DNA from 2 places in the Micromonospora sp. CA-111912 genome. Region 2 is predicted to be linked to the other one. Evidence: riboswitches for the same ligand, from Rfam matches in the RefSeq annotation. Region 2 holds a riboswitch; the other holds the start of a gene.
The links. Region 2 has a riboswitch for S-adenosylmethionine ahead of ACQPZO_RS28250 (aminotransferase class V-fold PLP-dependent enzyme). Riboswitches for the same ligand answer to the same signal wherever they lie in the genome.
Positions count from the first base shown of each region.

Region 1: linked by a shared signal. The riboswitch ahead of ACQPZO_RS15160 (ABC transporter substrate-binding protein) and the one ahead of ACQPZO_RS28250 (aminotransferase class V-fold PLP-dependent enzyme) in region 2 are both predicted to bind S-adenosylmethionine.

Region 1 is NZ_CP192007.1:3,655,759-3,667,408, forward strand. Features, by position in the region: gene ACQPZO_RS15140 (serine/threonine-protein kinase) at 1-1,339, opposite strand, end outside; gene ACQPZO_RS15145 (peptidoglycan recognition protein family protein) at 1,664-2,797, shown strand; gene ACQPZO_RS15150 (HelD family protein) at 2,867-4,906, opposite strand; gene ACQPZO_RS15155 (TetR/AcrR family transcriptional regulator) at 4,998-5,675, shown strand; SAM riboswitch class IV at 5,790-5,901, shown strand; gene ACQPZO_RS15160 (ABC transporter substrate-binding protein) at 6,181-7,071, shown strand; gene ACQPZO_RS15165 (amino acid ABC transporter permease) at 7,152-7,958, shown strand; gene ACQPZO_RS15170 (amino acid ABC transporter ATP-binding protein) at 7,955-8,704, shown strand; gene ACQPZO_RS15175 (endo-1,4-beta-xylanase) at 8,870-10,279, shown strand; gene ACQPZO_RS15180 (ABC transporter ATP-binding protein) at 10,352-11,446, opposite strand; gene ACQPZO_RS15185 (ABC transporter permease) at 11,443-11,650, opposite strand, start outside.
Region 2 is NZ_CP192007.1:6,636,821-6,648,470, forward strand. Features, by position in the region: gene ACQPZO_RS28240 (hypothetical protein) at 109-276, shown strand; gene ACQPZO_RS28245 (PrsW family intramembrane metalloprotease) at 351-1,844, opposite strand; SAM riboswitch class IV at 1,869-1,988, shown strand; gene ACQPZO_RS28250 (aminotransferase class V-fold PLP-dependent enzyme) at 2,036-3,307, shown strand; gene ACQPZO_RS28255 (FUSC family protein) at 3,315-4,574, opposite strand; gene ACQPZO_RS28260 (HD domain-containing protein) at 4,641-5,303, shown strand; gene ACQPZO_RS28265 (DUF4031 domain-containing protein) at 5,647-5,919, opposite strand; gene ACQPZO_RS28270 (FAD-binding oxidoreductase) at 5,955-7,355, shown strand; gene ACQPZO_RS28275 (glycerol-3-phosphate dehydrogenase/oxidase) at 7,380-9,248, opposite strand; gene ACQPZO_RS28280 (S8 family serine peptidase) at 9,276-11,650, shown strand, end outside.

The DNA of each region.
Region 1 (11,650 bases), 3.0 Mb from region 2:
TGACGTCCCGCGCGGGCGGGGTGCTGCCGGCCGACACGGTAGGCGTCGGCGTCGCCGTCCGGGTGGGCCGGACCGTCGGCGCCGGGGGCCGGGTCGTCGGGGCGGCGGTCGTCGGCCTGCCGGTGGTCGGGGCGACGGCCGAGGGCGACGGCGTGGCCACCGGCGGGGTCGGCGTGACCGGCGGCGGCGTGGCGGATTCGGACACCGGGTCGACCGGTGCCGGCGCGGCGACCGGGGCGGCGTCGCCCGCAACGGGCACCACGTCGGGTTCATCGCTTGAGGCGTACCGGTAGCCGACGCCACCGACCAGCACGGCCGCGACCAGGGCGCCGCCGATCAGGGCCGGGCGAGCCCGCCCGGTGCGCATCCGTCGACCGGTGCGGATCTCCCGACCCATGCCCGTGCTGCCGTCCGGCACGAGGACCGTACTGGCCAGGCTGGTGCTGCCGCCCGAGGAGTCGGAGAACGGGAAGAACGCGGCCAGCAGGGCGGCCCGCCGGGCCAGCTCGCGGACCCCGCGCTCCTCCCAGTCCGGCCCGTACCCCTCGGTGGCGATCTGCTCCAGGATGCCGAGGAAGACGTGCGCCGGTTGGGGACGCTCGGCGGGCAGCTTGGCCATCCCCCAGCGCAGCAGCTCGTGCACCGGCGGCGGGGCCGGGTCGGTGGGGACCGGCGCGTACGCGTGCTGCTCGTGCAGGGCCAGCAGGCTACGGCCGTCGTACGGGGGGTGACCGGTCAGGCACTCGAAGAAGGTGGCCGTGGCGGCGTAGATGTCGCAGGCCGGGGAGGCCGCCGCGCCCGTCCACTGCTCCGGAGCCATGTAACGGGGCGTGCCGGTCACCGTGGTGGCCGACTCCCGTCCCACCGGCATGGCGATGCCGAAGTCCGCGAGCTTGCTCTCCCCCTCGGCGGTGACCAGCACGTTCTCGGGCTTGTAGTCACGGTGCACCACGCCCCGCGCGTGCGCGGCTGCGAGCCCGGCGAGGGATCCCTTGAGGACGAGGAGCGCGGCCTCCGGCCCGGTGGGCCCGTTGGCGCGCAGCATCTGCCGCAGCGAGACCCCGTTGACCAGCTCCATCACGATGGCCGCGCCCGTGGGCGACTCGACGTACTCGTAGAGCCGGGAGACGTGCTGATCGTCGATCTCGGCCAGCAGCCGGGCCTCGGCTCGGAAGGGGTCGCGGAAGGCCGGGTCCGTGCCGAGGACGCCGACGAGGTACTTCACGGCGACCGGGGTGCCGGACGCGTCGTGGGTGGCGAGCACCACCCGCCCGGACGCGCCCGAGCCCAGCTCGCGCACCTCGGTGTAGCCGGACACCCGCCAGCTGTTCCCACTCATTGGACGGTCTCCACGGCTCTTCCGGATTGACGCCCGGCACACAGGGACGCCGCTCATTGTGGCGGGCGCTGTCCAGTCCGCCATCGGCGCAACGGTTGCATCCTCTGCACCGGATGTCGGCGTCTCGCCCGTTGCCCGTCGGCTTGACTGTGGACGGTGGCACTCCCCCTAAGGCATCCTAGGATGCTAGGTGAACGGGGAGGGCGGCGCCTCCCCGCCGGTCACCTCTGGTGTTGCGCGTCGGTTGGAAATATCCTCCACCTCACGCGTTGCCCGTGAAGCTCCTTTTCACCCCCGGCCGTCGTCAGCCACAGAGGAGATGCCATGCACTTCGACCACCCCGAGCTGGACCGCCGCACCCTGTTGCGGGCCGGGCTCGGCGCGGCGGCCGTCGCCGTCGTCGGCACGGAACTCGCGTTCCCCGCCGCCGCGCAGGCCGCGTCCGGATCGGACGTCGACTGGATCATCAGCTGCGACGAGTGGGGCGCCCGACCGCCGGCCGGTTCCCTGCCGCTCAGCGCCATCGCCACCAACAAGATCATCGTGCACCACATGGCGTTCCCGAACGTCACCGACTACTCGCGGGACCAGGCCGTGAAGCTGGCCCGGGACTGCCAGAACCTGCACATGGACGGCAACGGCTGGTCCGACACCGGCCAGCACTTCACCGTCAGCCGGGGCGGGCACGTGCTGGAGGGCCGGCGCGGCAGCCTCGAGCGGCTGGCCGCCGGCGACCGGCAGGTGATCTCGGCGCACTGTCCCGGGGAGAACGGCCGGGCCATCGGCATCGAGAACGAGGGCACGTACGTCACCGAGACGCCGCCGCAGGAGCTGCTGGACTCGCTGGTCCAGCTCTGCGCCACGGTCGGCCGCCGGTACGGCCTGCACGCCCACGACATCTTCGGGCACTGGGACTTCCGCACCACCGCGTGCCCGGGAGCCGCGTTCTACCGGCAGTTCCCGGAACTGCGCCGACGGGTCTTCCGCGAGCTGGGCACCGACATCGCCGACGTGCCGGCCCGCCGCTGGCCGGACCTGTGGCGGTTCGTCAACTCCCCGACCGTGCGGGTGGCGCAGTACCTGCTCACCCATCGCGGCTACGTCGTGCCGGTGAACAGCACGTTCGATGCCGCGACCGTCGCCGCCGTGCAGGACTGGCAGGCCCGCAACGGCATCCCGGTCGACATCGACGCCACCCTCACGGGGCCGACCTGGGAGACCCTCGCACCCGAGCTGGACAAGAACGCCACCGGCGCCCCGGTCAGCGCCGTGCAGTTCATCCTGAACTCCAAGGGCTACGCAGACGTCACGGTGACCGGCGAGTTCGACCACGCCACCAAGAAGGCCGTCCAGGACCTCCAGCGGCTGCACGGCCTGCACCCCAACGGCAAGGTCAGCACGAGCACCTGGTGCGCGCTCGTCGGCGGCGTGGTCCGCCAGTCGTTCCAGGCGGGCTGACCGGCCCACGCCGCGGTGGGGCGGGTCCGCGTGGTCCCGCCCCACCACACCCGCCCGGCACGCCGGCCGTCAGCCGCGCAGCGCCGCCGGCAGGGGCCGGTGGTGGACGATGTCCAGTCGGGACACCGCCCTGGTCAGGGCCACGTAGAGCCGGTGCGGGCCGCGCGCCTCGGCGGCCACGATGTCCGCCGGCTCGACCAGCACCACGTGGTCGTACTCCAGGCCCTTGGCCAGGGTCACGGGCAGCAGGGTGACCCGGGCCGACGGATCCGCCTCGTCCACCCCGGCGGCCGGGACGCCGGCGGCGCGCAGCGGGCCGGCGAGCCGCGTGACGGCCGCGTCGACGCCGATGACCGCGACCGAGCCCGCGTACCCGAGCGCGTCCCGGACCGCGTCGAGGACGCCGGCGTCCAGGTCGTCGGCGTGCCGTACGCGCAGGTGGCCGTCGGCGCGGACGGACCGGGTCGGCGGCACGTCCACGCCGAGCGTCCCGAGCAGCCGGTTGGCCGGCGCCAGCACCGCGCCGGGCACCCGGAATCCCGCGGTCAGCGGCACGACCCGGGCCGTGGGCCGGCCCAGGTGGGTCAGCTGGTCCGGCCAGCTCCGCGCCGCCCACGGCGTCGTGCCCTGGGCCAGGTCGCCGAGCACGGTGAGGGAGCCGTGGACGCTGCGGCGGGCGAGGGCGCGGCACTGCATCGGCGAGAGATCCTGCGCCTCGTCGACGATGACGTGGCCGTATCCGGGGGGATGCTCGATCAGCCCGGCGACCTCGTCGAGCAGGACTAGGTCGGCCGCGGACCAGCGGGCGGTCCGGGCGCCGCGCGGGCGGGCCCAACGGACGGCCTCCTGCTCGTCGGCGGTGAGAATCCCGTCGGCTGACCCGGCGAGCGCGTCCGGGTCACCGAGCAGCTTCGCGAGCAGTTCGCCGGGGCGCACGGCGGGCCAGACCCGGTCGAGGAGGTCACGGACCGGGGCGCAGCGGCCCACCCGCCGCCCCCAGGCTGCGCCGGACAGCTCCACACGCCGCTCGGCCTGACGTTGCAGCAGGTCCACGACCCGGGATCGCAGCCGCTCGCGGCCGATTCCGTAGGGCGGGGACTCGCGCCGGATCCCGGCGACCAGCGCGGCGACGGCCCCGGCGGGCAGCCGCCAGCGGTAGGAGCCGTCGGGCACGGTGAGCGCCTCGGCGGGTACGCGGACGCGGCCGTACAGCGCCCGGTCGAGCACGACGGCCATCCGGGCGTCGTGCTTGACGACGGCCGCGGCATCGTCGTCGACGGCGGCGATCGGGTGCCGGGCCAGCAGGTCCTCCAGGGTCCGCTGGTCGACGTCGACCTCGCCGAGCGTGGGCAGCACGGCCGAGACGTACCGCAGGAAGGCCGGGTTCGGACCGATCACCAGCACCCCGGTGCGGCCGAGCTGCCGCCGGTGGGTGTAGAGCAGCCAGGCGGCGCGGTGCAGCCCCACGGCGGTCTTGCCGGTGCCGGGCGCGCCCTGGACGCAGACGGACGTGTCGAGGTCGGCGCGAACCAGCTCGTCCTGTTCGGGCTGGATGGTGGCGACGATGTCGCGCATCGGGCCGACCCGGGGACGCTCGATCTCCGCAGCCACGAGCCGGCTGCCGCCGCCGAGCTCCTCCCCCCGGTCGAGGCGCTCGTCCTCGAACCCGGTCAGCCGGGCCGGGGTCGGCGGCGTGGAGCTCCACCCGTACCGGCGGCGGACCGCGACGCCGAGATGGTCCCGGGCGGTGGCCCGGTAGAAGGTACGCGACACCGGCGCCCGCCAGTCGATGACGAGCGGGTGGCCGGCCTCGTCGGTGATGTGGCGGCGGCCGAGGTGGTAGCGCTGACCGACGTGCTCGCCCGCCTCGGCGGCGGCGCCGAACCGGAGGCGGCCGAAGTAGGGCGGCGCGTCCGGCTCCTCGGCGAGTTCCTTGGCGTGGGTCCGCAGCATCCGGCCGAGGGTCTCGGCGGTCCACCGGTCGCCGGCCACGTCCGCGCCGGTGGCCACCCGGTGGCGGGCGGTGTCGCGCATCCGGGCGAGCGCGGCGCGGGTCGCGGCCAGGTGCGCCTGCTCCCGCGCGAGTTCCCGGTCGACCCGGTCGTCCATGGCAACCTCCGATGAGAAACATTTACCAGGTAAATATTCTAACCTTAGTCATGAAATTGACCTGGTATCGGCCGCTGGTAGCCTGGGTGGCGTGACCGGAGAGCAGGGGCTGCGCGAACGCAAGCGGCAGCGCACCCACGACGCGATCTCGGCAGCGGCGATCTCGCTGTTCGTCGAACGAGGCTTCGACCAGGTGTCGGTCGCCGAGGTGGCCGCGGCCGCGGAGGTCTCCAAGCCGACGCTGTTCAAGTACTTCGCCACGAAGGAGGATCTGGTCCTGCACCGGATCGCCGACCACCGGGGCGAGTCGGCCCGGGTGGTGCGCGGCCGACGCCCGGGCGAGGCGCCGCTCGCCGCGCTGCGCCGGCACTTTCTCGACGGGCTGGACCGCCACGACCCGGTCACCGGGCTCAACGACGACCCCCGGGTGCTGGCGTACCACGGGATGGTCTTCTCGACCCCGGGCCTCGCCGCCCGGGTGGCCGGGCACGCCGCCGCCGAGGAGGCGGCGCTGGCCGACGCCCTCGACGACGCCGCCAACACGCGCCCCGACGAAGGGGGGCGGCCGGAGCCCAGGGCTCGGCCCGACGGGCTGACCGGCCGGCTCGCGGCGGCACAGATCGTCGCGGCGCAGCGGGTGCTGGCGCGGGACAACTGGCGTCGTCTCACCGAGGGGTGCACCGCCGCGCGGGCACACCCGGAGGCGGTCGCCGCCGCCGACCACGCCTTCACGCTGCTCGACGCCGGCCTGGCCCCGTACCGGGGCTGAACCTCGGCGGCGGTCGCCCGGCGAGGGCGTTGTGTCGGCCGGAGCCCCACCCGGGGTGAGCGTCGTCATAACGACTGGACGCCCGGCCCGGTGCCGTTGCTAGGCTCTCCACCAGGTCATGAGCGCCAGCGTCAAGCCCCGGCTCGCTGGCCGGCAACCCTCCTCCGCGGTGGGGTGCCCCGGGTGAAGACCAGGCACCGGAGTGTCACCGGTGCAAGCGTGGCCTGGTCCCCAGGTCAACACCGACCTTGGAGAACCATGTCTGCTCGTCCTTGCGCCCCGGCTGCCGCACGCTCGGCGTCGACCGCGTCACCTACCCGACAGCCCGCGCTGATCAGGCGCCGGCACGTGGACCTGATGCGGGTGTGCAGCGACGGCTGTCGCCGTCACGCGGCGCGCTGAGCGCCTCCCCCATTCCGTAGTAGCACCCTTCCGCGGCCGCCCATCGGCGTGCCGCGTCCGGCGGCGTGCCGTCCGCGCGCCGCCCTCATCCCAGGAGACACCTGTGCGATTCCTCCCCGCCCTGACCAGGTTCGCCGCGCTGGGCGTCGCGGCCGTCGTCGGCGCCGCCACCCTCACCGCCTGCGGCGACGACACCTCGGCCGCCGCCGACAACCCGTACGGCCTGGTCCAGCCCGGTGTGCTGCGGGCCGGCACCCTCACCGACGCGCCGCCGAACGTGTACCTGAAGGACGGAAAGTTCACCGGCTTCGACAACGACCTGCTCACCGCGGTCGCGGAGAAGATCGGCCTGCGGGTGGAGTTCGTCGGCACCGACTTCTCCGCGCTGCTGTCGCAGGTCAACAACCGCAAGTTCGACGTGGGCAGCTCCTCGATCACCATCACCGAGGCGCGGAAGAAGACCGTCGACTTCGGCAACGGCTACGACTTCGGCTACTTCGGACTGGACGTCCCGGCCGGATCCCCGATCACCGGCTTCGACCAGCTCGCCGGCAAGCGGGTGGTGGTCGTGCAGGGCACCGTGCAGGACGACTACGCCACCGGCCAGAAGCTGGACCCGGTGCGGGTGCCGGACTACAACGGAGCGCTCAACCAGCTCAGGGCCGGCACCGCCGACGCCTGGATCGCCCCGGCCGAGATCGGCGAGAAGTCCGCCACCGACAGCGGCGGGAAGATCACGGTGGCCGCGAAGCAGCTCAGCCCCACCCCGACCGCGTACGCCGTGGCCAAGGGCAACGACGCGCTCCGCGCGGCGCTGGACAAGGGCCTCGACGAGGTCATCGCCGACGGCACGTGGAGCCGGTTGCAGGAGCAGTACTACCCGGGCCGGCCGGTCCCGGCGGACTTCAGGCCGGGCAGCGGCTCGGCGCCGGTGCCGGGCGCGTCGGCGGCCCCGTCCGGGTCGGCCGCGCCGTCGGCGTCGGCGTCGTCCTGAGTACGCGGGCGTGACGGCACGGGCGACGACGAGCCGACGGTACGGATGACCAGCGAGCGGGGCGGACGGGAAGACGACTGATGGATCCACTGAGCACCCTGTGGGAGACCTTCTTCGACTGGGACTCCATGCGTGCGGCGCTGCCCGAGATGCTGACCGTCGGGCTGCCCAACACGCTGATCCTGGCGATCTCGGCCGCCCTGCTCGGCTCGCTGCTGGGCATGCTGCTGGCGGTCGCGGGCATCTCGCGTACCCGATGGTTGCGCTGGCCGGCGCGGGTGTACACGGACGTCTTCCGCGGCCTGCCGGCGGCGGCGACGATCCTGCTCATCGGCGTCGGCCTGGCGCCGCTGGGGATGCAGGTGTGGGGGCCGAACCCTTACCCGCTGGGCATCCTGGCGCTGTCGCTGATCGCGGCGGCGTACATCGGGGAGATCTTCCGGGCCGGCATCCAGAGCGTGGAGGCCGCCCAGCTGGAGGGGGCCCGGGCGCTGGGGTTCTCCTGGGGCGAGGCGATGCGGCTGGTGATCATCCCGCAGGGGGTCCGCCGGGTGCTGCCGGCCTGGGTGAACCAGCTCATCGCCCTGATCAAGGACTCCAGCCTGGTCTACTTCCTCGGCCTGGTGGCCAGCCAGCGGGAGCTGTTCCGGATCGGGCAGGACCACGCGGCGACCACCGGCAACGAGTCGGCGCTGCTGCTGGCGGGCCTGTTCTACCTGACGCTGACCGTGCCGCTGACCCACGCGGTGAACTGGATCGACCGGCGGCTGCGGCAGGGCCGGCCGGCCACGGCGGCCGAGGACGACGACGCGCTGGCGCTCGCCGGGCGGAACGCGCTGCCCGGCGACGCCGCCGCCCGCACGATCACGGGAAAGGACGAGCGATGAGCACCTCGACCGGCACGACGACCCCGGTGAGCCTGAACGTGCGGGACGTGCACCTCGCCTTCGGCGCCAACCGGGTGCTGCGGGGCGCGAGCCTGGACGTCGGCCGGGGTGGCACGGCCTGCGTCATCGGGCCGTCCGGGTCGGGAAAGTCCACCCTGCTGCGCACGATCAACCGGCTCATCGAGCCGGACCAGGGGGACGTGCTGCTGGACGGGCGCAGCGTGCTGGGCGACGACCCGGACGCGCTGCGCCAGCGGGTCGGGATGGTGTTCCAGCAGTTCAACCTCTTCCCGCACATGACGGTGCTGCGCAACATCACCCTGGCGCTGCGCCGGCTCAAGCGGCTCGGCGAGGACGAGGCCACGCAGGCGGCCCGCGCCCAGCTGGAGCGGGTCGGGCTGGCTGGCCGGGCCGACGCCCGGCCGGCGCAGCTGTCCGGGGGGCAGCAACAGCGGGTGGCGATCGCCCGGGCGCTGGCGTTGCAGCCGCAGGTGATGCTCTTCGACGAGGCGACCTCGGCCCTGGACCCGGAGCTGGTCAAGGGGGTGCTGGGCATCATGGCGGAGCTGTCTGCGGGCGGCATGACCATGGTGGTGGTGACCCACGAGATGGGCTTCGCCCGCGAGGTCGCCGACACCGTGGCGTTCATGGACGGCGGGGTGGTGCTGGAGGCCGGCGAGCCGGCGGCGGTCTTCGAGCGTCCCGAGCATCCCCGGCTGCGCCGCTTCCTGTCCCAGGTGCTCTGACCGGGCCGCCCCGCCGGTAGGGTTCCGAAACTTTCGGCCCCGCTGGCCGGGTATGACCGGCGGATGTCGGGCTAGAGCTTTCCGAAACTTCTCGATAGCATGTATCGAAAGTCGCTGATGTCGTCGGCCGCGCGACGACTTCGATCCCCCGGAGGGCAGTCAGGCATGAGCAGCTCAGCAGCACGCGACCGCGGAAGCGCCAGGGTTCGACCGGGCCGACGCGCGGCGCTGGTCTCCGCCACCGTCGGCACGGTGGCCGCCGGAATGGTGCTGGCACTGGCCACCGCGGCCAGCGCCGGCACCACCCTCGCCACCGCGGCGGCCGAGAAGGGCCGCTACTTCGGCACCGCGGTGGCGGCGAACAAGCTGTCGGATTCCACGTACGTCGGGATCCTGAACCGCGAGTTCAACATGGTCACCCCCGAGAACGAGATGAAGTGGGACGCGACCGAGCCGTCCCAGGGCCAGTTCAACTACACCAGCGCCGACCGCATCGTCAGCCACGCCCAGGCCAACGGCATGCGGGTCCGGGGCCACGCGCTGGCCTGGCACTCCCAGCAGCCCGGCTGGGCGCAGAACCTCAGCGGCAGCGCGCTGCGCTCGGCGATGGTCAACCACGTCACCCAGGTCGCCACCCACTACCGTGGCAAGATCCACTCCTGGGACGTGGTCAACGAGGCGTTCGCCGACGGCGGCAACGGCGCCCGGCGCGACTCGAACCTCCAGCGCACCGGCAACGACTGGATCGAGGTGGCGTTCCGCACCGCCCGCACCGCCGACCCGGGCGCGAAGCTCTGCTATAACGACTACAACACCGACGGGCAGAACGCGAAGTCCAACGCGGTGTACGCGATGGTCTCCGACTTCAAGGCCCGGGGCGTGCCGATCGACTGCGTCGGGTTCCAGTCCCACTTCAACAGCGCGTCCCCGGTGCCCGGCGACTACCAGGCCAACCTGCAACGGTTCGCCAACCTCGGGCTCGACGTCCAGATCACCGAGCTGGACATCGAGGGCTCCGGCACCGCGCAGGCCACCTCGTACGCCAACGTCACCAGGGCCTGCCTCGCGGTGTCCCGCTGCACCGGCATCTCGGTGTGGGGCATCCGGGACACCGACTCCTGGCGGGCCAGCGGCACCCCGCTGCTGTTCGACGGCAACGGCAACAAGAAGGCCGCGTACACCGCCACCCTGGACGCGCTGAACAGCGGCACGCCCATTCCGACCACGCCCCCACCCACCACGCCCCCGCCGACCACTCCTGCCCCGACCACCCCGCCGCCCGGCGCGGGCTGCACCGCTTCGTTCTCCCTGCAGACCTGGACCGGGGGCTTCGTGGCGACGGTACGGGTTACGGCCGGCTCGTCCGGCACCAACGGCTGGGCGGCCACCGTCACGCTGCCGGCGGGCACGGCGGTCACCAACGCGTGGAACGCGCAGGGCAGCGGCACCACCGGGACGGTCCGGTTCACCAACGTGGCCTACAACGGACGGCTCACCCCCGGACAGTCGACCGAGTTCGGCTTCCAGGGCTCCGGCACCCCGCCGTCCGGCACCCCGTCCTGCACCGCGAGCTGACCCCGGATCCGATCACGGCGACCCGTCGGCACCCGGCGACCCCGGGTGCCGGCGGGTCGCCGTGCCGTGCGGTCAGTGCCCCACCGGGTACGCGCGGGTCTCGGCGGCCTTGACCGCCGCCCACACCGCCCGGCCCGGGACCAGCCGCAGCTGCGCGGCGGCGGCCGGAGTGACGTCGGCGGCGACGGACAGCGGCCCGTCGAGCTGGACGCGCAGGTTGTCGCCGTGCCGCTGCACCCCGGCGACGGTGGCCGACCAGGTGTTGCGGGGGCTGCCCTCGGGCCGGACGGGGTGCAGAGCGACGGCGGCCGGCGGGAACGCCACGAACGCCTCGCCGGCCACGCTGTCGGCGGCCGTGAGGGTCAGCCCGCCGACCCGGACCCGGTGGCCGTCGGCGTGGCCCCGGTGCAGGTTGAGCCCGACCAGGCGGGCGACGTAGTCGGTGCGGGGCCGGGCGGTGACGGTGGCCGCGTCGCCGGCCTGGACGACCCGCCCGCCCTCCACGATGACCAGCCGGTCGGCGAGCACCAACGCGTCGAGGGGATCATGGGTGACCAGCACGGTCGCGCCCGGGTGGGCGGCGAGGTGGCGGTGCAGCTCGGCGCGGGTGTCCAGGCGGGTGCGGGCGTCGAGGGCGGCGAGCGGCTCGTCGAGTAGCAGCAGGGTGGGATCGACGGCGAGGGCCCGGGCCAGCGCGACCCGCTGCGCCTGCCCGCCGGAGAGCTGCCGGGGCCGGCGCCGGGCGTGCTCGGCGAGGCCGACCCGGGCCAGCCAGGCGTCGGCGACGGCCCGGGCGGCCCGCCGGTCGGCGCCGCGCCGGCGCGGGCCGAAGGCGACGTTGTCCCGGGCGCTCAGGTGCGGGAAGAGCAGGTAGTCCTGGAAGACGACGCCGACCGGGCGGCGCTCCGGCGGGGTCCACGCCCGGCGGTCGGGGCGGTCGAGGTCGGCCCCGCCGAGGGTGAGGTGGCCGGCGGTCAGCGGGTGCAGGCCGGCCAGGACGCGCAGCGCGGTGGTCTTGCCGGCACCGTTGGGGCCGAGCAGCGCCACCACCTCCCCGGCGCGCACCCGCAGGGCGACGTCGAGGTGGAAGCCGCCCCGCTCGACAATGAGGTGGGCGTCCAGCAGCGGCGGCGGGACGGGGTCGCCAGGCGGCGCGGCGACGGTCACGGGCCGGCCGTCCACTTGTCGCGCAGCCCGGCGAGGATGGCCACGGAGACGGTGAGCAGGACGAGGCTGAGCACGATCGCGGCCTCCAGGTCGGTCTCCAGGGCCAGGTACACGGCCAGGGGCATGGTCTGGGTGCGGCCCGGGAAGTTGCCGGCGAAGGTGATGGTGGCGCCGAACTCGCCGAGGGCGCGGGCCCAGCACAAC
Region 2 (11,650 bases):
CCCGGGGTCCGTCCCGGCCTCCGCCGTCGTCCGCCCCGGTCGGCGACGCGTCGTTTGCGGCTGCCCGCTACGGGAAGCCAGGCACGTCCAGCGCCCTGGGGAGGGATCGTGCCGGTATTCGTGAAGAAGGTTCTCCTCTGGGGAAGCGTCGCGTTCCTGATCTACTTCGTGGCTTTCCGGCCGGACAGCGCGGCGCAGATGTGCAAGGCGATCGGGGCGGGCCTGGCGGCGATGGCCGTGGGCATCGGTGACTTCCTCACCGGCCTGATGACCTGACCGGCCGACCCGCCCCGCCTGACCGGCCGACCCGCCCCGTCGGGCGGCACCCGCCTGACCGGCCGACCCGCCCGTCAGGCGGCGCCCGGTGGCCAGGGGGCGGCCGGGCGGGCGCCGTACCAGCCGGGCGGGCCGTAAGGCCCCGGGTGGGCCGGGGGCGGCGGCGGGGCGAGCACCACCGGGATCGGCACCACGGGTTCGTCCGGGGCGTCGACCGGCCGCTGCGACCCGTCGGGGAACCGCAGGTGGTAGCGGTGGCCGTCCCAGCTCCCGACCGGCACCTGCGGATCCCGGCCGACGAAGAAGGACCGGTACGCGGTGATCGCGTCCAGCAGCTCCCGTTCCTCCCACGCGGTCCGTTCCCGGTCGGCCGGCCGGCGGTCCAGCCCTCGGTGCATCCCGTCGCGCAGCAGCGCCAGCCGGGTGGCGGAGAACTGGTACCCGCGCATCGCCTTCACCCCCGCGTCGCCGGCCACCCGCCGGGCCCAGGTCCGGGCGGCGTGCCGCCGGCCCAGGCTGCCCAGCGCCGCCACCTCCGGCGGGGTCAGCCACCCGGCCCGCACGTAGTCGGGCAGGGTGCGCTCGGTCAGCCGCCCCTCCCAGCCGCGCAGCCAGACCGCCAACCCGACCATGCCGAAGAAGATCGGCACCATCACCCCGAGGTAGCCGTACAGGGCGACCGTCGTCTGCCCGGTGGCCTGGGCCAGCGACGGCAGCAGGTTCCAGGTGCCGTGCAGCATCATCGCCAGCAGCAGGCCCGCGACCGGGGCGAGGAAGCGCACCCGACGATCCGCGGTCCGGGCGGCGATGCCGAGACCCACGCCGGTCATCGAGGTGAACAGCGGGTGGGCGAAGCCGAACAGCAGGATCCGGACGATGAAGATCGCGATGACCTGCCGCGCCCCGGTCGCCGGACCGTACTCGTTGACGCCGGAGGCGTAGCCGTAACCGCCCAGGTAGAGGATGTTCTCCACCATGGCGAAGCCGACCGCCGACAGCCCGCAGTAGACCAGGCCGTCGGTGATGCCGGACCATTCCCGGCGGCGGAAGATCAGCAGCAGGATCGGGCCGAGCGCCTTGGTCAGCTCCTCGATGAACGGGGCGACCAGCACCGCGGTCAACGCGTCGGGCAGCCCCCAGTCGGCGAACCGGGCGGCGAAGAACCCGTTGACGGTCAGCGAGGCGGCCGTGGAGACGAACGCGCCCCAGACGAAGCAGAAGATCAGATACTTCAACGGCTCCGGCTCGTACCTGTCCAGCCACAGGAAGCAGGAGACCAGCACCGGCACCGGGAGGATCGCGGCGACCACGCCGATCAGCAGCGCCTCCGGCCCCAGGTTGAAGCCGAGCTTGAAGAGCATGTAGACCGCGCACGCCGCGATCAGCAGCACCACCAGGACCACCACCAGGACCCGCCGCCAACCCAGCCGGCGCACCGGCATCCGGGGGGCGGCCCCACCGGGCTGCGAAGGGAGATCGTGCGGGGTCCACGGCGACGCGGCGCCGCCGGGCGGGGTGTCGGCCATTACATCAGCGTAGTCATCCCCCGCCGGCTGTTCCGGCCGCATCGGTCGACCGTTACCCTGTCGTCAGGTCACGAGCGCCAGCGTCAAGCCCCGGCTTGCTGGCCGGCAACCCTCGTCGAGTTCGCGGTGGGGTGCCCCGGGTGATGACCGGGCCCAGCCCTGTCCGGCGCTGGGCAAGCGCGGACCCCGTCCCGGTGGTGTCACCCGGGGTCCCCGGACCCGGAGGTCGTGCCATGACCGTCACCCTCGTACCCTCGCTCACGCCACTGCCCGCGCGGACCGTGCCGGCGTCGTCGCGGCCGCTCGACGTGCTTGGCGTGCCGGGCCAGATCAACCTGGACTACGCCGCCAGCGCGCCGTGCGCGCGGGCCGCGGCCGACGCGGTGGCCGAGCTGCTTCCCTGGTACGCCAGCGTGCACCGCGGTGCCGGCGCGCTGTCGCGGCGCTGCACCCTGGAGTACGAGCGGGCCCGGCAGACGATCGGCGACTTCTTCGGCGCCCGCGCCGGCGACCACGTGGTGTTCACCCGCAACACCACCGACGCGCTGAACCTGCTGGCCCGGACCCTGCCCGCCGGGACCACGGTGGTGACGTTCGCCGGGGAGCACCACGCCAACCTGCTGCCCTGGCCGCGCGGCTCGGTGCGGCTGCCGGTGCCGGCCGCCCCCGCCGAGGCGGTCCGGGCGTTGGACGCGGCGCTGACCGAGCTGCGCCGGGGCGCCACCGCCCACCCGCCGGTGCTGGTGGCGGTGACCGGGGCGAGCAACGTGACCGGCGAGCGCTGGCCGGTGGCCGAGCTGGCCCGGGTGGCCCGCCGGCACGGCGCCCGGATCGCGGTGGACGCCGCCCAACTCGCCCCGCACACCCCGGTCGACGTGGCCGCGCTGGACGTGGACTATCTGGCCGTCTCCGGGCACAAGCTGTACGCGCCGTTCGGCGCGGGGGTGCTGCTCGGCCGGGGCGACTGGCTGGACGCGGCCCCGCCGTACCTGGCCGGTGGGGGCGCCACCAGTCACGTCGGCGCCGCCACCCACGATGTGCGCTGGGCCACCGGCCCGGCCCGGCACGAGGCCGGCACCCCCAACCTGCTCGGCGCGGTCGCGCTCGCCTCGGTGTGCGCGGCGCTGGCCGGGGCGGACCGGGTCGCGCTGCACGCCCGCGAGCAGACGCTGCTGGCCCGGCTGCGGGACGGGCTGGCCGCCCTGCCGCACGTGGTGGAGCTGCGCACCTTCGGCCCGGACTCGCCCCGGGTGGGCATCGTCTCGTTCGTGCTGGCCGGCCGGGACTCGGCCGAGGTCGCGGCGGAGCTGGCCATTCGGTACGACATCGGGGTCCGCGACGGGTTGTTCTGCGCCCATCCCCTGGCCCGTCGGCTGCTCACCGAGGCCGCCGCGCGCAGTGGGCACCGGAACCTGCCCCCGACCGCCCTGCGGGCCAGCATCGGCCTGGGCAGCACGCCGGTGCATGTCGAGAGCCTGCTCACCGCCCTCGCCGAGCTGGGCTGAGCGCGCCTCAGCCCAGCGGCGGGGCCGTGGGCGGCTTCGGGGCGGGGACGCTCTCGGCCGGGCCGACGGTCGGTTTCTCCTGCTCGCCGAAGGCCACCCGGATCAGCCGGTTGGCCTCCTCCTGGTCGATGCCGGAGGTGACCAGCAGGTCGCTGGCGGTGGTGCGCACCTGCGCGATCACCACGCTGCCGGAGAACCCGACCCCCTGCGCGTACGCCCGGCCGGCCTCACTGACCGCGCGCAGGGACCGTTCCCGGGCCTTCTCCGGTTCCGCCCCGACGGAGAACTCGTGACGGAGCAGGCGGACCGACTCGGCGAGGTGGGCCACCGCGTCCGGCATCGGCTCCGGCACCGGCTCCCCGTCCTCGATCATCGTCACGGAACGCCGGATCAGGGTCCCGGTGTTGCGCATCGCGCGGTCGATGGGGTCGGCCGCCTCGGTGTAGTGGGTCAGCTCGCTGCGCCGGTGCCAACGGGCCGGGGAGAGGATGCTGGTCTCCTTCGCGCCCTCGATCGCCTCGATGAGGGTGGCCAGCTCCTCCTTGTTCTCGCGGAGCCGTTCCAGGGCCCGCTGGGCGCTGTCCCGATCCCGCCCGCGCAGCGCCCCGGCGGTGGCGTCGAGCTGGTCGGCGAGCAGGTCCAGCGCGGGCCGGGCGGCCCGGTTGATCACCCGCAGCGGGTTCAGCGGCAACAGGACCGCCGTCACCACCAGCGCGATCCCGCCGCCGATCAAGGCGTCGATGAAGCGCGGTATCTCCAGGTCCTCGGTGGACGGGCTGAGCGTGACGATCAGCACGGCGGAGGCGGCGGCCTGGATGACGACCGACACGCTCCCACCGAAGAAGAGGGTCAGCACGATGGACGCCGTCACCACCAGCCCGAGCTGCCAGCCCCCGGTGCCGACCAGGTAGATCAGCAGGTCGCCGAGGAACACCCCGACCGCCACCCCGACGATCAGCTCGACGGTCCGGCGCAGCCGCTGGCCGACCGACGCGGCCAGGGCGCCGACCGCCGAGATCGGCGCGAAGACCGGCTGCGGGTTGCCCAGCAGGTGGTGGGAGATGATCCAGGCCAGCGTGGCGGCCAGCCCGGCCTGCACGGCCAGGCCCCCCGCCATCCGGACCCGGTGCAGCCGATCGTGCAGGGTGGCTCTGCCGCGACGGCGAAGCTCCTCCATCGCCGCCGAGATCCGCGCCGAGTCGATGTCGGCCACGCCGTCGTGCAGGCCGGCGCGCCGCAGCAGCGACGATCGGCGATCCCGGGCCACGGCCATGGCGGGGACTACCCACCGTGAGTGCGGTGAATCCTCGCCCGCTCCGGCAGACTCGGCCAGATGACGGACTCGGACGGCCGCCGGGGAACGGTGGAACTGATCGGCCGGTGGCGGGCGGCGGCCCTGGGCGCCGGGGCCGGGGACTCACCGGCACTGACCGACGCCGGGGCGGGCCTGCTGGCCCGCTGGCGGGAACCGCACCGGCACTACCACACCGCCCGGCACCTGACCGCCGTCCTCGATGTCGTCGACGCGCACGCCGAACTGGCCGACGACCCCGACCTGGTCCGGCTCGCCGCCTGGTGCCACGACGCGGTCTACGACCCGCGTACCGGCGGGGACGGCAACGAGCGGGCCAGCGCCGACCTCGCCGACGCGCTGCTGACCGGGGTCGGGGTGCCGACCGTGGCGGTGGCGGAGGTCCGCCGGCTGGTGCTGCTCACCGCCGGGCACGCGGTCGCGGCCGGGGACCGCGACGGCGCGCTGCTCTGCGACGCCGACCTGGCCGTGCTGGCCGGCCCGCCCGACGAGTACGACCGGTACGCCGCCGCCGTCCGCCGGGAGTACGCGCACGTGCCGGAGCCGGCGTTCCGGGCCGGGCGGGCCTCGGTGCTCGACGGCCTGCTGGCCCTGCCCACCCTCTACCGGCTGCCCACCCTGGCCGCCCGCTGGGAGCACCCGGCCCGCGCCAACCTCCACCGCGAACTAACCACCCTCCACTAGCCCACCCCCACCCCACCCCGCCTCTCCCCACCCCGCGACCCGCCCGCGCCCCCGCGACCCGCCCGCGCCCCCCGCGATCTTGCAGTTGCGGCCCGCGTCCCGAGGGCGGCGTCCGGGCGACAATCTGAGCCCGGTGCGCGTGTCCGGCACCCGTGCCCGTACCCCCGCGATCCCGTGCCCGTACCCCCGCGATCTTGCAGTTGCGGCCCTCATATATGCCATCTAAGGCCCAAAACGGGGGCCGCAAGTGCAAGATCGCGGTGGGCGGTGGGCGGTGGGCGGTGGGCGGTGGGACGGGGTGGGCGGTGGGACGGGGTGGGACGTGGGGTGGGGGTGGGGTGGGTCAGGGGGTGGGGTGGGACAGGTGTTTGGGGCGGCGGAGGCCGGATGCGCGCAGGAGGCGGACCAGTTCGCGGCTGGGGACCACCCTGGCTCCGAGGTGCACCGCCATGGCGTACCGCTCGGCGGGGATGTCGTAGTGGTCGCGGTCGAACGCACGGCGGGGCGCGCCGAGCACCTCGGCGAAGGCGTGCAACTCGGCGGGCGAGACGTCGCTGATCAAATGTGACCAGAGCCGCCCACGGGCCGGCCAGGCGGGCCGGTCAAGATAGAGCATGGTCGCCAAACTAGCCGGGGGTTAGCCTCTGCTGCATGGTTGCCTCACCCCTCCTCGCCGACCTGCGCGCCGTGCTCGGCGACGACGCCGTCCTGACCGATCCGGACCTGCTCCGGATGCACGAGCGGGACGAGGCCGACCTGTGCGCCTCCGGGACGCCGCTGGTGGTGGTCCGCCCACGCGGCACCGACGAGGTCGTCGGCGTGGTCCGGGCGGCGGCCCGGTACGGCGTACCGGTGGTGCCGCAGGGGGCGCGGACCGGGCTGGCCGGCGCGGCGAACGCGGTGGACGGCGCGATCGTGCTGAGCACCGTGGCGATGGACCGGATCCTGGAGATCGACCCGGTGAGCCGGATCGCGGTGGTCCAGCCCGGCGTGGTGAACGCGACGCTGGCCGGGGCGGTACGGCGGGAGGGGCTGTACTACCCGCCGGACCCCGGCTCGTGGGAGTCGTCGACCATCGGCGGCAACGTCTCCACCAACGCGGGCGGCATGTGCTGCGTCAAGTACGGCGTGACCACCGAGTACGTGCTCGGCCTCGAGGTGGTGCTCGCCTCCGGCGAGGTGCTGCGCACCGGCCGGCGCACCGCCAAGGGCGTCGCCGGGTACGACCTGACCAGCCTCTTCGTCGGCTCGGAGGGCACCCTCGGGGTGGTCACCGAGGTGACCGTCGCGCTGCGGCCCGCCCCGGAGGCGTCGCTCACCCTCGTCGCCGTGTTCGACTCCACGGCGGAGGCCGGCGTGGCGGTGGCGGAGATCGCCGCGAAGGGGCTCACCCCGAGCCTGCTGGAACTGCTCGACCGGACCCACCTGGCGGCGATCGAGGCGTACCAGCCGATGGGGCTGCGCACCGACGCGCAGGCGCTGCTGCTCGCCGCCGTGGACACCGGGTCGCGGGCCGCCGAGGACCTGGCCCGGATCGCCGAGGTGTGCGAGGCGGCCGGGGCCGACGAGGTGTACGCGGCCACCGACGCGGCGGAGGCGGCGGCGCTGCTCCAGGCCCGCCGGCTGGCCCACCCGGCGATGGAGAAGTTCGCCGCCGACGCGTACCCGGGCGGGAACGGCGGGCTGATCATCGACGATGTGGCCGTCCCCCGGGGCTCGCTCGCCGCGCTGCTCGACGGGGTGGCCCGGATCGCCGAGGAGTGCGACGTGCCGATCGGCGTGGTGGGACACGCCGGCGACGGCAACCTGCACCCGAACATCGTGGTCGACCGCGCCGACCCGGCCAGCCTGGACCGGGGCCGGCGAGCCTTCGACGAGATCATGCGGCTCGGCCTGGAGCTGGGCGGCACCTGCACCGGCGAGCACGGGGTGGGGCTGCTCAAGCGGGACTGGCTGGCCCGGGAGATCGGCCCGGTGGGCGTTCGGGTGCACCAGGCGATCAAGGCTGCGCTGGACCCGGAGGGGCTGTTCAACCCCGGCAAGGTGCTCTGACCGCGGCCTGCGGCAGGGGGTCGGTCAGCGGGGGAACGACGGGAGTTCGACGGGATCGCCGTCGGCGCCCCGGTCCGCCGCGAAGCCCCGCACGTCCGGCGCGCCGAGCCGGGCCGCGTCGGCGGTCGCGTCGTCCGGCATCAGCTGGGATTGCCGCTCCGCCTCCACCCGTGCCCGGTAGTGCTCGACCTCGCGCGCCCGGGTCGCGGCGTCCCAGCCCAGCACCGCGCCCATCAGCTCCGCGGCGTGCTCGGCGGACTCCAGGCCGCGGTGGGTGGTCTCGAAGGAGATCCGGGTACGCCGGGTCAGCACGTCCTCCAGGTGCAGCGCCCCCTCGGCGCGGGCCGCGTACGTCACCTCGGCCGCGAGGTATTCCGGTGCCCCGGCCAGCGGGGACGCCAGCAGCGGATCGACGTCGACCAGGGCGAGCAGGGCGAGGGTCAGGGTGCCGTACCGCTCCAGCAGGTGCTCGACCACCCCGACCGGCACCCCGTGCCGGCGGGCGAGGTCGGCCCGGTCCCGCCACATCGCGGCGTACCCGTCGGCGCCGAGCAGCGGCAGGTCGGCGGTGCGCGACGGGCGAACCCCGCCGAGCCGGCGGGCCGCGCGGTCCACCACGTCGGAGGCCATCACCCGGTACGTCGTGTACTTGCCCCCGGCGACCAGCAGCAGCCCGAGCATCGGCTCGATGACGGCGTGCTCCCGGGACAGCTTGGAGGTGGAGTCGGCCTCGCCGGACAGCAACGGGCGCAGCCCGGCGTAGACGCCCTCGATGTCGGCGGTGGTGAGCGGCCGGTCCAGCACCGTGTTGACCTGGTCCAGCAGGTACGCGATGTCGCGGGCCGAGGCGGCCGGGTGGGACCGGTCCAGCCGCCAGTCGGTGTCGGTGGTGCCGATGATCCAGTGCCCGCCCCAGGGGATCACGAACAGGACGCTGGTGGCGGTGCGCAGGATCAGCCCCGTCTCGCCGGTGATCGCCGAGCGGGGCACCACGAGGTGCACCCCCTTGGACGCCCGGACCCGGAAGCCGGGGCGCAGCCCGACGTCGTTGAGCATCCGGGACATGTCGTCGCTCCACACGCCGGTGGCGGCGATCACCGTACGGGCGCGCACCTCGAACTCGGCGTCGGGCGAGCCGGGTGGGGCCTCCAGGTCACGGACCCGGACGCCGGTCACCTCGCGGGCCTGCCGGATCAGGCCGACCGCGCGGGTGCTGTTGACCACGGTCGCGCCGAGGCTGGCCGCGGTGCGGGCCAGGGTGACCACCAGCCGGGCGTCGTCGACCTGCCCGTCGTAGTAGCGGATCGCCCCGGCCAGGGCGTCGGCGCGCAGGCTCGGGAAGATCCGCCGCGCCCCCTCCCGGGTGAGGTGCCGGTGCAGCGGCATCCCCCGGCCGCCCCCGAAGAGCCCGGCGAACGCGTCGTACGCGGCCACCCCGAGGCCGTAGTAGGACCGGCGGAAGGTGCGGGCCGGCACGTCCCGTGCGCCCCGGCCGGCGGGCAGCGGGATCAGGATCGGCACCGGCCGGACCAGGTGCGGGGCGAGCCGGGTGGCGAGCAGCCCCCGCTCGGTGAGCGCCTCGTGGACCAGGTGGAACTCGAACTGCTCCAGGTAGCGCAGGCCGCCGTGGATTAGCTTGCTGGACCGGCTGGAGGTGCCGGCCGCGTAGTCGCGCGCCTCCACCAGGGCCACCTTCAGCCCCCGGGAGGCCGCGTCGAGCGCCGCCCCGGCACCGGTGACGCCGCCGCCGATGACCAGGACGTCGAACCGCTCGGCGCGCAGCCGGCGCAGGTCGGTGGCTCGGCGCGCCGGGGAGAGCTGACCGGCGACGGTTCGGGAGACGTTGGGGTCACGCACCCGTCCACGGTAACCGTCCCGGCCGTCCCGCGGCATGTCGTGATCACGCCGTACTGTCTGGGGATGGAGGTCGACCCCCCACCGTTCGCAGGTCAGCCCCGGCCTCCGGCCGTGCCGGGTCCGCCGCCGTCGGGCCCCGGCCCGTGGCCCGTGGTGGCGGCGGTGCTGGTCGGCTGCTGGGCTGTCGCGGTCACCGTCTCCGGCGAGCTCGCCGGCTGGCTGACCGACCAGATCATGCTGATCAGCGGGCTGGACCGGGCGGTCCGGATCTGGCCGGTGGTGGCCGGCGTCACCGTCCTGCTGGCCGGCGTGCCGGCGCTGCTGCTCACGCTGCTGCCCCGGTCCGGGACGGTCCGGGCCACCGGCCGGGCCTGGCTCGCCGGGCTGCTGGCCGTCGGCGCGCTCACCCTGCTGCGCGCCCTGCCGCCGGTGCACCACGAGGCGTACCTCGCCGCGCTGGCCGTGGCGGCCGGCCTGCTCGCCGCCGTGCTCGGCCGGCTCGCCCGGGGCCGCGCCCAGGCGTCCCCGGGTGCCGGAACCGGCCGGCCGGCCGGCGACGCGGAATCCGCCGGGACAGTCCCGGGTGCCGGGACGGTCGGGGGACCGGGCACGTCCGGACGGCTTGCCCCGGTGCCGCCGGCCGCCGGCGGGAACGGGACGCTGACGCTGCTGGCGGTGGCCGCCGGGGTGGCGACCGTGCTGCCCTGGGCCTGGCTCGGGGCGCTCGGGGGGCTGCTGGAGACCGTCCTCGCGGCGGTCGCCGCCGCGGCGGTCGGCGTCCTCGCCGGGGCGCTGCTCGACGCCCGGTTCTGGGCGCACTTCGCGGTCGGCCGTCCGCCCCGGCCGGCCCGGCTGGTGCTGGTCGGTGGCCTGGTCGCCGGGGTGACGCTGCTGCTCGTCGCCGCCGGGTCCGGGCAGTCCGGGGCGCAACTGCCCGCCCTGCTGACCCTGCCACCGCTGGGCTTCGTGCTGGCTGCCCTCCAGGCCCCCGCCGCCCGTGCGGGCGGGTCCGCCGGGCCCGGCCCGACGCGCTGGCTCGTCGGGCTCGGCGTTCTCGGGCCGCTGGCCTTCGTCGACCCGGAGGAGAACACCCTCGTCCTGGCGGCCACTCGCGACGTGCCGTTCTGGGTGGCGGCCACCGCCGCCGCCGGGCTCGCGGTGGCCGCGGTGCTGTCCGTCGCGTACGGCGTGCTGCTGGCCCGTCCGCGCGGTCGGACGCCCAGCCGGCCGGTGGCGGCGGCGACCGCCGTGGTCCTGCTCGCCGGGGCGGCGGCGGTGTACCTCGGGCCCGGCCGCCCCGGCCTGCACGGCGAGCGGCTGCTGGTGGTGCTGCGCGAGCAGGCCGACCTGAGCGGGATCCCGGCCGGCGCACCGGGCCGGGGAGGCCGGGACGCCCGGGCCGGGGAGGTCTACCGGCGGCTCGTCGCCACGGCCGAGCGCACCCAGCCCGACCTGCGCCGCGACCTGGCCCGGCTGCGGCTCGACCCGACGCCGTACTACCTGGTCAACGCGATCGAGGTGGACGGCGGTCCGGCCGTGCGGGCCTGGCTGTCCGGCCGGCCGGAGGTGGCCCGGGTGCTGGTCAGCCAGCGGCTGCGCCCGCTGCCGGCCGCCGCGCCGACCAGCCGGGGCGACGCGCCCGCGCCGGCCGGGCCGGCCTGGAACGTGTCCCTGATCGGCGCGGACCGGGTCTGGGCCGGGCTGGGGGTGACCGGCGCCGGCGTGGTGGTGGGCAGCTCCGACTCCGGGGTGGACGGCCGGCACCCGGCGCTGGCCGCCGGCTTCCGGGGCGGCGACGACTCCTGGTACGACCCGTGGGACCACACGACGGCGCCGACCGACCAGGGCGGGCACGGCACGCACACGGCGGGCAGCGCGGTGGGGCGCGGTGGCATCGGGGTGGCCCCGGGTGCCAGCTGGGTCGGCTGCGTGAACCTGGACCGCAACCTCGGCAGCCCGGCCCGCTACCTCGACTGCCTCCAGTTCATGCTGGCCCCGTTCCCGACCGGCGGCGACCCGTTCACCGACGGGCGGCCCGAGCGGGCCCCACAGGTGCTGACGAACTCGTGGGGCTGCCCGCCGATCGAGGGCTGCGACCCGGCGGCGCTGCGGCCGGCGACGGCGGCACTGGACGCGGCCGGCATCTTCGTCGTCGCGGCGGCCGGCAACACCGGGCCGCGCTGCGGGTCGATCGAGGACCCCCCGGCGCCGTACCCGGACGTGCTCACGGTCGGGGCGGTGGACCGGGACCGGAAGGTCGCCTCCTTCTCCAGCCGGGGGCCGGTGCCCGGCGGGAGCAAGCCGGACCTGGTCGCCCCGGGCGTCGGGGTGCTCTCCGCGATGCCGGGTGGCACGTACGCCACGCTGGACGGCACCTCGATGGCGGCCCCGCAGGTGGCCGGGGTGGTGGCGCTGATGTGGTCGGCGAACCCGGCGCT